Regions from separate parts of the Kitasatospora sp. NPDC094019 genome, predicted to be linked through region 1. Evidence: riboswitches for the same ligand, from Rfam matches in the RefSeq annotation. Region 1 holds a riboswitch; each other region holds the start of a gene.
The links. A riboswitch is a leader RNA that binds a small molecule or an ion and turns the genes downstream of it on or off. The one in region 1 is predicted to bind S-adenosylmethionine.

Region 2: another riboswitch for S-adenosylmethionine. It lies ahead of ACIQ9P_RS32890 (AAA family ATPase); the one in region 1 lies ahead of thrC (threonine synthase).
Region 3: another riboswitch for S-adenosylmethionine. It lies ahead of ACIQ9P_RS02260 (aminotransferase class V-fold PLP-dependent enzyme); the one in region 1 lies ahead of thrC (threonine synthase).

Annotation. Positions count from the first base shown of each region.
Region 1 is NZ_JBIWIF010000006.1:513,509-518,896, forward strand. It holds gene ACIQ9P_RS17175 (ubiquitin-like small modifier protein 1) at 139-414, opposite strand; gene thrC (threonine synthase) at 468-1,748, opposite strand; SAM riboswitch class I at 1,768-1,899, opposite strand; gene ACIQ9P_RS17185 (glucosyl-3-phosphoglycerate synthase) at 2,075-3,085, shown strand; gene ACIQ9P_RS17190 (trehalose-6-phosphate synthase) at 3,133-4,611, shown strand; gene otsB (trehalose-phosphatase) at 4,586-5,388, opposite strand, start outside.
Region 2 is NZ_JBIWIF010000020.1:142,068-147,455, reverse strand. It holds gene ACIQ9P_RS32890 (AAA family ATPase) at 157-3,243, opposite strand; SAM riboswitch class IV at 3,563-3,686, opposite strand; gene ACIQ9P_RS32885 (helix-turn-helix domain-containing protein) at 3,894-5,324, opposite strand.
Region 3 is NZ_JBIWIF010000001.1:486,369-491,756, reverse strand. It holds gene ACIQ9P_RS02270 (hypothetical protein) at 258-683, shown strand; gene trpD (anthranilate phosphoribosyltransferase) at 877-1,953, shown strand; SAM riboswitch class IV at 2,061-2,178, shown strand; gene ACIQ9P_RS02260 (aminotransferase class V-fold PLP-dependent enzyme) at 2,233-3,609, shown strand; gene ACIQ9P_RS02255 (Lrp/AsnC ligand binding domain-containing protein) at 3,652-3,933, opposite strand; gene ACIQ9P_RS02250 (rhomboid family intramembrane serine protease) at 3,930-4,772, opposite strand; gene ACIQ9P_RS02245 (hypothetical protein) at 4,974-5,237, shown strand.

The sequences.
Region 1 (5,388 bases):
GGTCCAGCGACACTTTACTCCGCCCGGGACCGAATATATTCCCGCCAAAATAAGCGCGGCCGTCCGCGGCACGGAATTCCGTGCCGCGGACGGCCGTCGACGACGCGTCCGCCCCGGAGCGAACGGACCGCCGGAGGATCACCCGCCGGCGACCGCCGGGATGATCGAAATGCTCGCGCCGTCCTTGATCTCCGTCTCCAGGCCCTCGGCGAACCGCACGTCGTCGTCGTTCACGTAGACATTGACGAAACGGCGCAGCTTGCCGGTGTCGTCGAGGATCCGCGCGGCGATCCCGGCGTGGTTGCGCTCCAGGTCGGCGATGACCTCGCCCAGCGTGGCGCCCTCGGCGGGCACCTCGCTCACGCCACCGGTGTAGGTGCGCAGGATGGTCGGGATGCGGACGTTGGCGCTCATGGGGGTCTCCTAGCTACGACGGGCGCTGGGCGGGGCGGTCGGGGACGACGGGGTCAGTCGGAGGCGAGGCCGGCGCCCCGGAAGGCGTCCAGGGTCGGCCGGATGACGGCGGTCATGCCGGCCTCGGAGACGGCGTCGAGGGTCTTCAGCCCGTCCCCGGTGTTGATGGCGACGGTCTCCTTCGACGGGTCCAGCCGCCCGGTCTCGACCAGCTTCCTGAGCACGCCGACGGTCACGCCGCCCGCGGTCTCCGCGAAGATGCCCTCGGTCCGGGCCAGCAGCCGGATCGCCGCCACGACCTCCTCGTCCGTGACGTCCTCCACCGCGCCACCGGTGCGCCGGGCGATGTCGAGCACGTACGGGCCGTCGGCCGGGTTGCCGATCGCCAGCGACTTGGCGATGGTGTCCGGCTTGACCGGCCGGATCACGTCGTGACCGGCCTTGAAGGCCGCCGAGACCGGCGAGCAGCCCTCGGCCTGGGCGCCGAAGATCCGGTACGGCCGGTCCTCGACCAGGCCCAGCTTGATCAGCTCCTGCAGCCCCTTGTCGATCTTGGTGAGCTGGGAGCCCGAGGCGACCGGGATCACGATCTGCTCCGGCAGCCGCCAGCCGAGCTGCTCGCAGATCTCGTAGGCCAGCGTCTTGGAGCCTTCGCCGTAGTACGGCCGCAGATTGACGTTGACGAAGCCCCAGCCCTCGCCGGCCGGATCGCCGATCAGCTCCGAGCAGAAGCGGTTCACGTCGTCGTAGTTGCCCTCGATGCCGACCAGCTCACCGCCGTAGACCCCGGCCATCACGACCTTGCCCTGCTCCAGGTCGTGCGGGATGAACACGCAGGACCGGAAGCCCGCCCGGGCCGCCGCCGCGCCGACCGCGCCGGCCAGGTTGCCGGTCGAGGAGCAGGACAGCGTGGTGTAGCCGAACACCCGGGCCGCCTCGATGGCGCAGGCCACCACGCGGTCCTTGAAGGAGTGGGTCGGGTTCCCGGAGTCGTCCTTGATGTGCAGCTGGCCGGTGAAGCCGAGCTCGCGGCCCAGGTTGTCCGCCTTCACCAGCGGAGTCCACCCCGGGTTGAGGTTCGGCTTGGTCGCCACGTCGGCCGGGACGGGCAGCAGCGGCGCGTAGCGCCAGATCGACGCCGGACCGGCCTCGATCCGCTTGCGCAGCTCCTCGGCGCCCTCGCTGCCGAACTCGTAGGCGATCTCCAGCGGACCGAAGCACTCGAGACAGGCGAAGCTGGGACCGAGCGGGAACCGGGTGCCGCACTCGCGACAGGACAGCGCGGTGGCGGGGCCGAGGTCGACGGCGACGGGTGCGGCGGTGTCGATAGCCATGATGGTACGGAGACCTCTCTCCTCATCTTCCCCAGGACGCGGTCGCGCCCGGGCCGGAATTGGCACCTGTCCCGCCGGGGCCGTGGGCCGACCGTGCGAGAAGGTTGCCGGGACGTCAACGGGCCGTTCCCTCAGTCCCTCTGGATGAGCTCTGTGAAGTTGTGGTTCTGCGCAGTGGCGACCCCGGCGTGCGAAGGTCCGACCGCTGTACGAAGACTGTATCCGAAGGCCCCGGCCCCGAACGGGACCGTCCGCCACGCGAGATGACCCGTCCCACTCTCTCCCGGCCGAGGGCCGGGGGAGCCCCATCCGTCGAGGAGAGCACCGTGCCCGCCGAACCGACCCCCGCGCCCCTCCCCGAGACCGCGTCCTGGCTGCGGCGGCGCTCGTGGACCGCGGCCGACCGGCCGGTTCACACGCTCGTGGCCGCCAAGCGCGCCCTCGGTCCGGCCGGCACCGTCAGCGTCGTGCTGCCCGCCCTGGACGAGGAGGCCACCGTCGGCGGGATCGTCCGGGTGATCCGGCGGGAACTGATGGAGCGGCTGCCGCTGGTGGACGAGCTGGTGGTGGTCGACTCCGGCTCCGCCGACGCCACCGCCGAGGTCGCCGCCGCGGCCGGTGCCACCGTCGTCCACCGGGACGCCATTCTGCCCCGGCTGCCCGCCGCCCCCGGCAAGGGCGAGGTGCTGTGGCGGTCGCTGCTGGTCACCCGCGGCGAGATCGTCTGCTTCGTGGACGCCGACCTGCGCGAGTTCCACCCCACCCTGGTCTCCGGCATCCTCGGCCCGCTGCTGACCGAGCCGGACATCCAGCTGGTCAAGGCGATGTACGACCGGCCGCTGGAGGCCGACGGCGCGGTGGTACCGGCCGGCGGCGGCCGGGTCACCGAACTGGTCGCCCGGCCGCTGCTCAATCTGCACTGGCCGGAACTCGCCGGTTTCGTCCAGCCGCTCGGCGGCGAGTACGCGGCCCGCCGCTCCCTGCTCGAACGGCTGCCCTTCCCCACCGGCTACGGCGTCGAGCTCGGCCTGCTCGTCGACGCCCTGGAGACGGCCGGACTGGACGCGCTCGCGCAGGTGGACGTCGGCATCCGCCACCACCGGCACCAGGACGCCCAGGCACTCGGCCGGATGGCGGCCACCATCTACCGCACCGCGTTGGAGCGGCTGGACCGCACCCACCGGCTGAAGGCGTCCGCCGACCTGGTTCGCCCCCAGCTCACCCAGTTCACCCGCGACCCGCTGACCCGCGCCTTCACCGCCCACACCCACCCGGTCAGCGCGACCGAGCGGCCGCCGATGCACACCCTTCCCGAGTACGCCACCCGACACCGATGACGCGTCCCGCGGGTTTGCCGCCCCGGAGCCACGGCAACGAACCAACCATGGGCGATCTCACGACCGAACGTTCGAATCCGACCGGCGCCGCCCCCGTGCTGGTGGCGTCCAACCGGGGGCCGGTGTCGTTCGGCACCGCCGAGGACGGCAGCCTCACCCTCCGCAGAGGCGGCGGCGGGCTGGTCTCCGGGCTGTCCGCGATCGACGACCCGGACGCCGTCTGGGTCTGCGCCGCCCTCTCCGACGCCGACCGCAGGGCCGCCCGCGAGGCCCCGGACGGCAGGCTCGACCGGGCCGGCCACGACGTCGGCGGCCAGGCCGTCCGGATGCTCGGCATCGATCCCGAGACCTTCGCCCGCGCGTACAACGGCATCGCCAACTCGACCCTCTGGTTCGTCCACCACCTGCTCTGGAACACCCCGACCGAACCCGTCTTCGACGCCGGCTTCCGCACCGAGTGGGCGGCCTACACCGCGTACAACACGGCCTTCGCCGAGGCCCTCGCCGCCGAGGCCGCCCCCGGGGCCGCCGTCCTGGTGCAGGACTACCACCTCTCACTGGTCCCGGCGCTGCTCCGCGCCGCCCGCCCCGACCTGCGGATCGGCCACTTCTCGCACACCCCCTGGGCGCCGCCCGAGTACCTGCGGCTGCTGCCCGACGACATCGCCGGGACCGTCCTCACCGGCATCCTCGGCGCCGACCGGGCGGGCTTCCTGACCCGCCGCTGGGCCCTCGCCTTCGCCGACTGCTGCGAGCGGTACCTCGGCGCGGACGTCGACCGCGAGGCGCTCACCGTGACGTTCGGGGGCCGCACCACCGCCCTCGGCGTCCACGGCCTCGGCGCCGACGCCGACTTCCTGCGCGAGCGGGCCCACCGGCCGGACGTCGACGAGCGGCTCGCCACCCTGCGCGCGACCGTCGGCGACCGCCGCACGATCGTCCGGGTCGACCGCACCGAGCTGAGCAAGAACATCGTCCGCGGCTTCCTGGCCTACCGGCACCTGCTGCGCACCCGCCCCGAGTGGCGGGACCGGGTCGTCCACATCGCCTTCGCCTACCCGTCCCGCACCGACCTCGCCGAGTACCGGGCCTACACCGACCGGGTGCGGGCGCTCGCCGCGGAGATCGAGGAGGAGTTCGGCACCCCGGACTGGCGGCCGCTGGTGCTCCACGTCGACGACGACTTCCCGCGCTCGCTGGCCGCCTACCGGCTGGCCGACGTGGCCCTGGTCAACCCGATCCGGGACGGCATGAACCTCGTCGCCAAGGAGGTCCCGGTGGTCTCCGACCAGGGGTGCGCGCTCGTGCTCTCCCGGGAGGCCGGCGCGCACGCCGAACTCGGCCAGGACGCGCTGAGCGTCAACCCGTACGACGTCGTGGCCACCGCCGAGGCGCTGCACGCCGGGCTCACCATGCCGGCCGACGAGCGGACCGACCGCACCAAGCGGCTGGCCGCCGCGGCGACGGCGCTGCCGCCGCAGCAGTGGTTCCTGGACCAGCTCAACGCCCTGCGGCCGGGCGGCTGAGCTCCTCCCCCAGCGCGACCAGCAGCTCCACCACGCCGGCCGGGCCCGGGACCACCAGGTCCGCCCGGTCGGCGAGCTCGCGCACCGGCGCGTCCCCCACCGCGCCGCTGCACACCAGCAGACCGGCCAGACCCTCCGGGCGCAGCTTCTCCACCGCCGCGAAGGCCGGAACGTCCCCCAGGTCGTCCCCCGCGTAGAGCACCGAACGGGCCCCGCGCTCGCGCAGCAGCCCGGTCAGCGCCGCCCCCTTGTCCACCCCCGGCGGCCGCAGCTCCAGCACCAGCCGGCCCGGCTCCACCACCAGCCCGTGCTCGGCCGCCAGCCGCTCCATCGGCGCCCGCAGCAGCGCGAACGCCGCCTCCGGTCCGGCCGTCCGGCGGGTGTGCACGGCCACCGAGCGGCCCTTGTCCTCCACCCAGGTGCCCTCGGGCGCGCCGAGCGCCGCCAGCCGCTCGGGCAGCTCCGCCCGCACCGCGGCCACGCCCGGGTGCGGCGGCGGCGCCGTCAGCCGGCCGTCCTCCCAGCGCTCCGCGCCGTAGTGGCCGAGCACCACCACCCCGTCGATCCCGGCCAGCCCGCCGTACTCCACCGCCAGGGCGGCCGGGCGGCCGGTCACCACCGCGACCGCGCCGACCCGCGGTGCCAGCGCGCGCAGCGCGGGTGCCGCACCCGGGTCCGCCCGGGCCGTGTCCGGGTCGGGGACGATCGGGGCGAGCGTCCCGTCGAAGTCGAGGGCGATCACGGCGTCGCGGGGCGCGGCGAGCAGCGCCGCCAGCC
Region 2 (5,388 bases), on a different contig from region 1:
CGCGGATCCGCAGGTCGGAGGGGCCGCCCGGGGCCGGCGGGCGGGTGCCCCGGCGCCCGGGGCGGGGCACGCCCGGGCGCCCGGGCGGCCGATCCGATGCGCGGTGGAGCACCGCCTGGTACGCGATGGATACAGAGGCGCCGGGCCGCCCCGCCCTCAGCCGGCGACGAGGTCCGCCCGGCGGGGGAAGCCCCCGCGCGGTGGGGCGCCGTCGGCGGCGGCCGGCGGGACGGGGCCGAGCCGCCGGGCCAGGTCGACCCGGCGGCGGACGCCGAGCTTGCGGTACACCCGGGTGAGGTGCTGCTCGACGGTCGACACGGTGATGTAGAGCTTGCGCGCGATGTCCCGGTTGGACAGGCCGCGCGCGGCGAGCTCGGCGACCCGCCCCTCGGCCTCCGAGAGCCCGCCGGTGCCCGCCGCCGGAGCGGCCGCCGGGACCGGTCCGGCTCCGGGGACGGCGGTCCCGGGGACGCCGGTCACCGGGACGCCGGTCGTACGGGAGCCGGTCATGGGGGCACCGGTCATGGGGGCACCGGTCGCGGGAAGGCCGGTCACCGCGAGGGCGACCGCCGTCGGCAGCGGCGACACCGGCGGTGGCAGCTGGGCCGACGCCTGCCCGGACGCCTGCGACCGGAGCGGCACCACGGCCAGCACCGGCGTCCGGCGCAGCCTCCGGTCCGCCCGGCGGGCCCGGCCCGGGTCGCCGTCCTGCTGGTGGGCCTCGCTCAGCTCCCCCAGCGCCGCCGCCAGCTCCGACTCCGCGCCGGCCTCCTCCAGCAGCGCGACGGCGCGTTCCAGCAGCTCCGTCCGCTCCGCGGGTCCGCCCGCCGCCGCCCGGATCCGCAGCGCCAGACCGCGGATCCGCGGGTGGCCGACCGGCCCGAGCCGGGCGAGCTGCTGGTCCGCGAGGGCGGCGGCGCTGCCCGGCCGGCCGAGGGCGAGCTGCGCCCGGGCCGCCCCGAGCCGCCAGGGCGCGATGGCGGGCAGGTGGTCCAGGCCCCAGCGGGCCATGGTGTCGCCGCAGGCGCGGTAGTCGGCGAGCGCCTGCTCGGCCCGGCCGAGGGCGAGCCGGTGACCGGCCAGCGCGTACCGGAGGTGCAGACCGGCGGGCGTGTGCTCCAGACCCGCCGGGGTGACCAGCTCCAGGAAGTGCGCCGCGTCCTGGTGCAGGCCGAGCGCGGTGCGGGCGGCAGCCATGGTCGCCAGCGGCAGCCCGACGGCCACGCCCCACGCCTCCGGCCGGACGTGCGCGAACGCGGCGCGCCCGGCCTCGTCGGCGCTCCGCAGGTCGCCCTGACGCAGCGCCGCCTCGGCGCGCAGGGCGGCCAGCAGGGCGTTCCAGTGGGCGCCGCAGCGGGCACCGGCGCGGTCGGCGAGCGGGACGCACCAGTGGGCGGCCCGGTCGGCCCGGTCGGCGTAGAGCAGGACGGTGAGCGCGGCGGTGAGGGATTCGGTGCGCACGCCGCCGAGGAGCCCGGCGCGCAGGACGAGCTCGGCGCGGACCACGGCGTCCTCGGGGGTCACGGTGCCGGCGAGGAGGGCGGCCAGCAGCCGCATGCCGTCGCCACGGTCGGCGCCGTCGCCCGACCCGGCCCGGCGGGCGGGGTTGGGGAGCAGCGCGGGGTACCAGTAGGCGAGCCAGTGGCGCAGGGCCTCGGTGCGGTCGGCCTGGCCGGGGACGGCTTCGAAGCGGGCGAGCGCGGCGGTGCCCTCGTCGATCCGGCCGTGCCAGAAGTGGAGGCGCAGGCGCTTGAGTTCGTGGCGCAGCGCGGTTTCGGCGTCGGTGACGGTGCCGGGGAGGGTGGGGACGCACTCGACGGCGGGGCCGGCGGGCGCGGCCGGGAGCCGCAGCAGGTGGGCCGGTACCGGTCCGAAGCCGCCGGTCGCGGTGGCCCGCCGTGGCGCCGGCTCCGCGGCGGCGCCCTCGTTCTCGTTCCCGTTCTCGTTCTCGACGGTGTCCGCCGCGGCGAGGGCGGCGCCCGGCGTCTCCCACGCGCCGCCGCCGAACTCCGGCAGCACCGCGCCGGGGTCCCCGGAGCCGGGGGCGGCCGCCGGCCCGAGCGAGCTGCGCAGATGTCCCTCGGCCACCCGGGCGTGCCCGTCGACGGTGGCCGCCGCCGCGCCGGCGGCCCGCAGGAGTCGGCCGGCCCGCTGGTGCAGGGCGGCGAGTTCGAGCGGCCGCATCGCGGCGAGCAGGTCCCCGGCGGCGGTGGGATGGCGGAAGCCGCCGTCGCGGAACAGCCCGGCCGCGTCCAGCAGGTACAGCGCCCGGGGCAGCGCGTCGGGGGCGAGCAGCAGCAGTTCGGCGAGGAGTTCGGGGGTGGCCCCGGCGCCGAGCACCGCGACGCCGCGCGCGTAGTGCAGGGCGAGCGGGTCGATCCGGTGCAGGCAGTGCATCAGGCCGCGCCGATAGCCCTCGCCGACGACGAGGGTGCCGGGGCTGCCGGCGCGCTCCTGGTCCCCGACGAGGCTGTGCACCAGCAGCGGGTTGCCGCCGGTGAGGGTGTGCGCCTCGGCGGCGTACCGGTCGGCGGCCGCGGCGCCGAGCCGGGTGCGCAGCACCTCGGCGACGAGTCCGGTGGTCAGCAGGTCGAGCCGGATGTGCTGGTGGTGCGGTTGGCGGGCGAGTTCGACCTCGAACAGCGGGTTGGCGGGGGTCATGGTCTCGCGCGAGCTGAGCACGGTGAGCACGCCGGTGCCCCGGGTGCGGCGGACCAGGTAGAGCAGGAACTCCAGCGACTGCGGGTCGGCGTCCTGCCGGTCGTCGACGGCGATCAGCACGGGGGCGCGGTCGGCCAGGCCGCGGACCAGCCGGAACAGGCCCTCCAGGACGCGCTGGGTGAGCCGCCCGGCGGGGCGGTCGGACGGGGCTGGGTCGGTGCCGGCGGCCGCGCCCTCGGCGAGCAGGGCCTCGGCGGTGGCGGCCTCCTCGGGTTCGAGGTCGGCGCCCTGGAGGAGTTGCCGGGCCAGGCCGAGCGGGAACTCGCGTTCGAGCGGCGAGCCGGTGCCGACCAGGACCTGGACGCCGCGCTCGGCGGCGGTGTCGGTGAAGGTGTAGAGCAGGTCGCTGCGCCCGCTGCCGACGGACCCGTGCAGCACGATCACGCTCCCGGCGCCGGCGGCGCAGCGGTCGAGGGCGTGGTGCAGCCGGCGGTACTCGGACTCGCGGCCGGCGGGCGGGGTTCTCGACGGGCCGTACGGATCGTACGGATCACGCGGCGGGGGCACGGGAAGGGGGGACATCCGTTCTCCTGGTGCAGGGCGCACGGGAGGACGGGCCGCTGGGCGCTCCTCCTCGCGCGGGTTCGTGGGCGAGGGAATCGGAGGGACCGACCGGGGCGGGCGGGGACGCCCGGCCGGCCGACCGGCTCAGCGACAGAGGGAGCTGGCGCGCCGCAGCAGGTCGACGTCGAGGCGGGCGACCAGTCGCAGGTCGGCTCGGAGCAGCGGGGCGGCGGACGTCGTACGCGAACCGACGGGCGACGACGGCCACGCACCCGCGCGGTGTCCACCTGCCCGCTGTTCCACGACGTTCTCCGTCCCCCGCGCCCTCCCGGGCCCATGACCGCGCTTGTGACGGTCCGTCGGTCGGACGGACCCTCACCTGGCTTATCCCCGGGGCACCCCACCGCAGTGTGGGGGTTGCCGGTCAGCCGGCCGGGGCCTTGGGGCTGACACTCTTCGCCGCCCCCGAGTCTAGGAAGCGCCCGGCGAGCGCGTCAATCGGCCGGGCCCCGGAATCCGGCCCACCGGCCGGTTCAGCACGGGGCGCAACGGGCGCGCAACACACCCGCCACAGTGCGCCGGGGCGCGCCGCGGCCCACGTGCTCGGCCCGCTCGGCCCGCCCAGCACGCTCGACACCGCTCGACCCCGCTCGGCCCGCCCGGCCCCCTCAGCCGGCCAGGCCGTGCCCGGCCAGGCGGCGGCGCAGCCCGGCGAGTTCGCGCCGGACCAGCGGCGGCAGCCCGTCCACCCCGCCGCCGGCCGCCGCGAGCACCGGACCCAGCAGGTCGGCGGCCGCCCTCGGGTCCTGGGCGAGCAGGTGGCAGTCGGCCACCCGGACGGTGAACAGCAGACGGGCGGAGGGCAGTTGGTCGGGCGCGAGCAGCGCGAGCGCGGTCTCGGCGGCGTCGACGGCCCGGCGGGCCAGCCGGGGGTCCTCGACGGCGGCGGCCGCGTCGCGCAGGGCGGCGGCCGCGCCGGCCTCGACCCGCAGCCGCATCGAGGCGATGGAGAGCCAGGCGGCGTCGGACTCGTCGTGGACCCCGATGTGGTCGAGGTGGAGCCGGGAGCGGCCGAGGTGGCGGACGGTGGCGCGGACGTCGCCGGTGAGGGCGTGGGCGCGGGCCTGGGCGATCTGGCCCATGGCTCCGGCCCAGTGCCGGGCCGGGGCCACCCGGGAGATCTCGCGGGCGTAGCCGAGCGCGGCGTCCGGATCGCCGTCGAGGCGGGCGAGGAAGCTCATGTCACTGAGGGCGGCGACCTGGGTGGCGTGGTCCCCGGCGAGTTCGGCCCAGCCGAGGGCGCGGGTGAAGCAGGCCATCGCGGTGGCGTTGCGGCCGTCCTGCATCCGCAGGGCGCCCGCGGCGTGGGCGTACTCGCCGGCGAGCCGGGCCAGCGGGCGACGGTCGGGTCCGGCCGGGTGGGCGGCCAGACGGCGCAGGACGACCCGCAGGGTGTCCTCGACGGCCGCGGTGCCGGGAGCGGCGGGGCTGTCGCCGGCCCGCAGGTGGGCGGCGAGCAGGCCGGCCAGGGCGTGGGCGGTGTCGGGGTCGAGCGGGGCGGTCGTGTCGGGGTCGGCGGCGCGGAACGCGGTGTGCAGGGCAGCCAGTTCGGGCGCGGCGGGGACGGCGCAGCCGGCCGCGTCGTGGAGGGGGCAGAGCAGCCCGTAGTCGGGGAGGCGGTCGGGCAGGTGGGCGGCGAGGCCGGCGGGCAGGACAGGGGCCAGGGCGGCGACCGGCGGGCCGGGCAGCGGGGGGCGGGTCCAGTCCCCGGGGACGGGCACCGGGGGCGCCCCGAGCACGGCGACAGCGGGTACGAGGACGGGAACGGAGGCCGGGGCCGGTCCCTCCTCGGCGAGGCGGCAGGCGGCCCGCAGTTCGCCGCCGGCGTGGAGGAGGTCGTCGAGGCGGTCGGCGACCCGGGGGCTGGTGCGTCGGGTGCCGTGCTCCAGTTTGCTGACGGCGGTGTGGTCGTAGCCGATCTCGGCGCCGAGCTGGGCCTGGGTCAGGCCGGCCCGACGGCGCCACTGCCGCAGCCGGTGGCCGAAGGCCCGCCAGAGGTGGTCCTCGACGGGCGTGGTCGCCGCCCGGTTCCGGTGCACGGGGCTGCCCTCCCGAGTGCGTTCCGGGCCCTCCGGTGGGAGAGGTCCGCTGAGGAGGACGGTA
Region 3 (5,388 bases), on a different contig from region 1:
GAAGGGCCCGTCCGGCCCCTCTGCGGCGTGTCGCGACGGGCTTCCGGGGGCCGTCGGGGGTAAGGGGAAGGTCCACTCGTCCGCCGTACGGGTGGACCGCGCGGTCCAGGGTGACGCGCCGTGCTCCGCCCGGACCAGTCGCCGCCGCGGCGGACTCGGGAGGAGATCGCGCGGGACGGCCTCGGCCGACGGTGATCGGGAGTAGCATCCGGGGAGAGGCGAACGTGGTCCGGATCACACGTGAGGGAGCAGAGCCCATGGCGTACACGACCGACGAGACGCTGACCGTTCTCGTCTACAGCCACGACCGAACCACCCGCGAGCAGGTGCTGACCGCTCTCGGGCGGCGGCCCGCGGAGGACCTGCCGGAGCTGGCCTACCTGGAGTGCGCGACCACCCCCGCGGTGCTCAAGGCGCTGGAGAAGGGTGGCGTCGACCTCTGCGTGCTGGACGGCGAGGCGGTACCGGCGGGCGGGCTCGGGCTCGCGCGGCAGTTGAAGGACGAGATCTACGGTTGCCCGCCGGTGCTGGTGCTGATCGGCCGGCCGCAGGACTCCTGGCTGGCCGCCTGGAGCCGGGCGGAGGCGGCCATCTCCCAGCCGGTGGATCCGGTCGCACTGGCGGAGGCCGCCGCCACGCTGCTGCGGTCCAGGCTGGCCAAGCGGGCGCCGGCCGCCCGCTGACCGGGCCGTACCGGTGTGTGCCGGTGCGGCCGGGCCCCGGTCCCGTCCGGCGCGGCACCCGGCGTCCCGCCCTTCGTCTCAGTAACGGAGACGAAGGGTGAACGGCCGGGCCCCGGCCCCCCGCCGCTCGATAGGCTGACTCCGTCCTTACGTCCTTCCCCGGGCACCGGGGTAGCGAGAGCTGGAGTCAGCCATGGTGAACGTGCAGCCTGCGAACGGTGGTAGCGACCCCGCGCAGGTGGTCCGCTCCTGGCCGGACATCCTGTCGGCGCTGCTGAGGCGGGAGGACCTCGACCGCTCGGCCACGGCGTGGGCGATGGACCGGATCATGAGCGGCGAGGCCACCCCGGTGCAGGTGGCCGGGTTCATGGTGGCGCTGCGGGCCAAGGGCGAGACGGTCGACGAGATCTCCGGACTGGTCGACTCGATGTACGCGCACGCCGAGCCGCTGGACATCCCCGGCCCGGCGGTGGACATCGTCGGCACCGGTGGTGACCGGGCCAGGACCGTCAACATCTCGACCATGTCGGCGATCGTCGCGGCCGCGGCCGGCGCCAAGGTGGTCAAGCACGGCAACCGGGCCGCGTCCTCGTCCAGCGGCTCCTCGGACGTGCTGGAGAAGCTGGGCATCAGCCTGGACCTCCGGCCGCGCCGGGTCGCCGAGATCGCCGAGGAGGTCGGGCTCACCTTCTGCTTCGCCGCGACCTTCCACCCGTCGATGCGGCACGCCGCGCCCGCGCGGCGCGACCTCGGGGTGCCCACCGCCTTCAACATCCTGGGGCCGCTGACCAACCCGGCCCGGGTGACGGCGCACGCGATCGGCTGCTTCGACACCCGCCTGGCGGGGCTGATCGCCGGGGTGCTCGCCCGGCGCGGTGCCACCGCGCTGGTCTTCCGGGGCGACGACGGGCTGGACGAGCTGACGATCAGCACCACCTCGCGGGTGTGGGTGGTCCGCGACGGCGCCGTCACCGAGACCTCCTTCGACCCGCGCGAGGTCGGCATCGAGCCGGTCGGCATCGAGGCGCTGCGCGGCGCGGACCCGGCGTACAACGCGGAGGTCGCGCGCCGGGTCCTCGCCGGGGAGCACGGCCCGGTCCGCGACGCGGTGCTGCTCAACTCGGCGGCCGCGCTGGTGGCGCTGGACCTCACCGACGCGCCGCTCGCGGAGCAGCTCGGGGCGGCCATGCGGCGTACCGCGACGGCGATCGACTCGGGTGCCGCGCGGGATCTGCTGAAGCACTGGTCCGAGGCCACCGCCCGGGCATGACACGGCAGTTGGGGCCCACCGGGAATCCTCCCGGTGGGCCCCGACCGGTGTCCGGGATGTGGACCCCTGTTTGACCGGGGGACGCACCCGATCTACAGTCTTGGCCAGGTCATGAGTGACAGCGACAAGCCCCAGCTTGCTGTCCGGCAACCCTCCTTCCGTGGCGGGGTGCCCTGGGTGAGGACCGGGCCGTGCGGCGAGCCGTCCGCGTGGCAAGCGCGGACACCCGGATCATCACGCACTCCCGGGGTCCCTGACCCGTAGACGGAGTGCATCCCCATGTCTCTCGCCACCGACCTCGCCATCGACCTCGGTACCCCCCTCGCCGTCCTCGGCCACGACGTCGAGGTCCCGCTCGCCAACGGCGACAAGGTCGCCTACGCGGCGCTCGACTACGCCGCCAGCGCCCCGGCGCTGCAGCGGGTCTGGGACGAGGTCGCCGCCTACGCCCCCTACTACGGCAGCGTGCACCGCGGCGCCGGCTACCTGTCCCAGCTCTCCACCGACCTGTTCGAGCAGAGCCGCCGCACCGTCGCCGAGTTCCTGGACCTGCGCGAGGACGACCAGGTGGTCTTCACCCGCGCCACCACCGACTCGCTCAACCTGCTGGCCGGCGCCGTCCCGGCCGGGACCCGGGTGTTCGCCTTCGAGACCGAGCACCACGCCTCGCTGCTGCCCTGGGCGCACGCCGGCCTGACCGTCACCTGTCTGCGCGCCCCGCGCTCGCACGCCGAGGCCGTCGCCGCCTTCGAGGCCGCGCTCGCCGAGGCGCCCGAGGGCCCGAAGCTGCTCTGCGTCACCGGCGCGTCGAACGTCACCGGCGAGCTCTGGCCGGTCGCCGAACTGACCAGGACCGCCCACCGCCACGGCGCCCGGGTGGTGCTGGACGCCGCGCAGCTGGCCCCGCACCACCGGGTCTCGGTGCGCGAGCTGGACGTCGACTGGATCGCCTTCTCCGGTCACAAGCTGTACGCGCCGTTCGGCTCCGGGGTGCTGGCCGGCCGGTCCGACTGGCTGGACGAGGCCGAGCCGTACCTGGCCGGCGGCGGCGCCACCCGTACGGTGGCCCGCGAGACCGACGGCTCGGTGGCCGTGCAGTGGCACACCGGCCCGGCCCGGCACGAGGCCGGCTCCCCGAACGTCATCGGCGTGTACGCGATCGCGGCGGCCTGCCGGGCGCTCACCGAGGCGGGGTTCGACGCCCTGGAGGCCCGCGAGCGGGCGCTGGTGGCCCGGCTGAAGGCCGGTCTGGCGGAGATCCCCGAGGTCAGGGTGCTGAACCTGTTCGGTGCCGACTCGGAGCGGGTGGGCGTGCTGTCCTTCGTGGTCCGGGGCTGGAACAGCTCGCACTTCTCGGCCGCGCTGTCCGCCGAGTACGGCATCGGGGTGCGGGACGGCCTGTTCTGCGCCCACCCGCTGGTGCGCACCCTGCTCGGCGACGAGGAGGCCGCGCCCTCGGAGTGCGGCGCGCCGGAGCCGTCGCTGCCGGGCGAGCGCAGCCTGAACGCGATCCGGGTGAGCTTCGGCGCCGGCACGCCGGACGAGCACGTGGACCGGTTCCTCACCGCCGTCCGGGAGCTGGTCAAGGACGGCGCGGCGTGGAGCTACCGGAACGAGGGCGGCCGCTGCGTCGCGGACACCCGCCGGGAGGGCTGAGGCCCCGTCGGGAGTGGCCGCTCCGCGGCTACCCCTTCCTCCCTATTCCTCCAGGCCGATCGCGAACGCGGCCTCCAGGTCGTGCTGGGAGTAGGTGCGGAAGGCGATCTGGGTCTCGGTGTGGGCCACGCCCGGGACCTTGTTCAGCCGACCGGGGATCACGTCGGCGAGGTCGTCGTGGCGGCGCACCCGCACCATCGCGACCAGGTCGTAGCCGCCGGTCACCGAGTAGACCTCGCTGACGCCCTCGATGGCGGCGATCGCCTCGGCGATCTCCGGGATGCGGTCGACGCTGGTCTTGATCAGGACGATGGCGGTGATCACGGTGGCGTACTCCTTTGTGAGGTGCCGCCAGGGTAGCGGGCGTCGGTCGCACCGTCGCGGGGGCGGGGGCGGCGGGGGCGGCGCTCGGCCAGGGCGCACGCGTAGAGGAAGCCGGTCATGAAGCCGATCACGTGCACCAGGTACGCCACCCCGGGTCCGGCGGAGTGCACCGACCACCACTGGAGCGTGAACCACAGGCCCAGCACCAGCCAGGCCGGGAACCGCAGCGGCAGGAAGAGCAGCAGCGGGACGAGCGTGGTGACCCGGGCGTGCGGGTGGAAGCGCAGGTAGGAGCCGAGCACGGCGGAGATCGCCCCCGAGGCGCCGATCAGCACCCGGGTCGAGTCCGCCGAATGGGCCTCGGCCAGCGCGAACCCGTAGGTGGTCAGCGCGCCGGCCGCCAGATAGAAGAGGAGGAACCGGGGGCGGCCGAGGCGGCGTTCCACGCTGGGGCCGAAGACGTACAGGAAGAGCAGGTTGCCGAGCAGGTGCAGCCAGCCGACGTGCAGGAAGAGCGCGCTGAGCACGGACAGGGCCGGGTGCTTGCCGGGGGTGGCCGCGGCCGGGCAGCCGGGTACCGGGTCCGGGGCCTCGGCCAGTTGGTCCGCGGTCAGCGGGTGGCCGGTCAGGAGCTCGGCGGGGACGGCCCCCCAGCGCTGCTCGTAGCGCTGCTCGGCGCAGACCCGGGCCTGGTCCCGGCCGTAGAGCGGGTTGAGCCCCGCGGCCGGCCCGAGCAGGAAGACCGCGGTGTTCAGCGCGATCAGCGCGTAGCAGACGGCCGGAGCGGTGGCGGCCGGTCGGCCGCGGTGCGCGCCGGGATGGGGGACCGGGATCGCCATGGGCTCCAGCATCCCCCCGGTACCCGGCGGGCACCGCGCGGTTACGGCAGGTGGGCTACCGCCCGGGACCGATCGGCCGGTGGCCGGGAAGGTTGCCCCAGGCAATAGGCTTGGGGCGGGCATTCCCGCCTCCCGCCGCCGACGCCGGGGCCCCGGGGGGAGAGCCCGAGCCCGTTCCGGGACCACCCGAGAGGACCCCCGATGACCGTCCCCGCCCTGACCGCCGAGACGCGCTGGCGCTGCACGCTCTGCGGCAACCTGACCCGCTTCGACGTGACCCGGACCGCCCGGGTGACCGAGTTCCTGCACTTCGACCTGGCCGGCGAGTCCAAGGTCGAGGAGACCCAGGTGCTCAGCGAGACCGTGGAGTCGGTGCGCTGCCGCTGGTGCAACGCGGCGGACCAGGTCGAGCTGGTGGCCCGTCCCGGTGCGGACGAGGCCGCCGAGGCGCCCGAACAGGGCTGACCGCCCGGTCCGTGCGGTGGGCGGTGCGCGGCGTGGCCGCCCGCCGCACGGGACAATACGGAGAGAACACGCGGAGTGTGACGGGGGTGGCGGCCGTGGGCCGTACCCCGCTGGACCAGGATCGGAGCCGAGGACGTGGTGGACGCAGCGA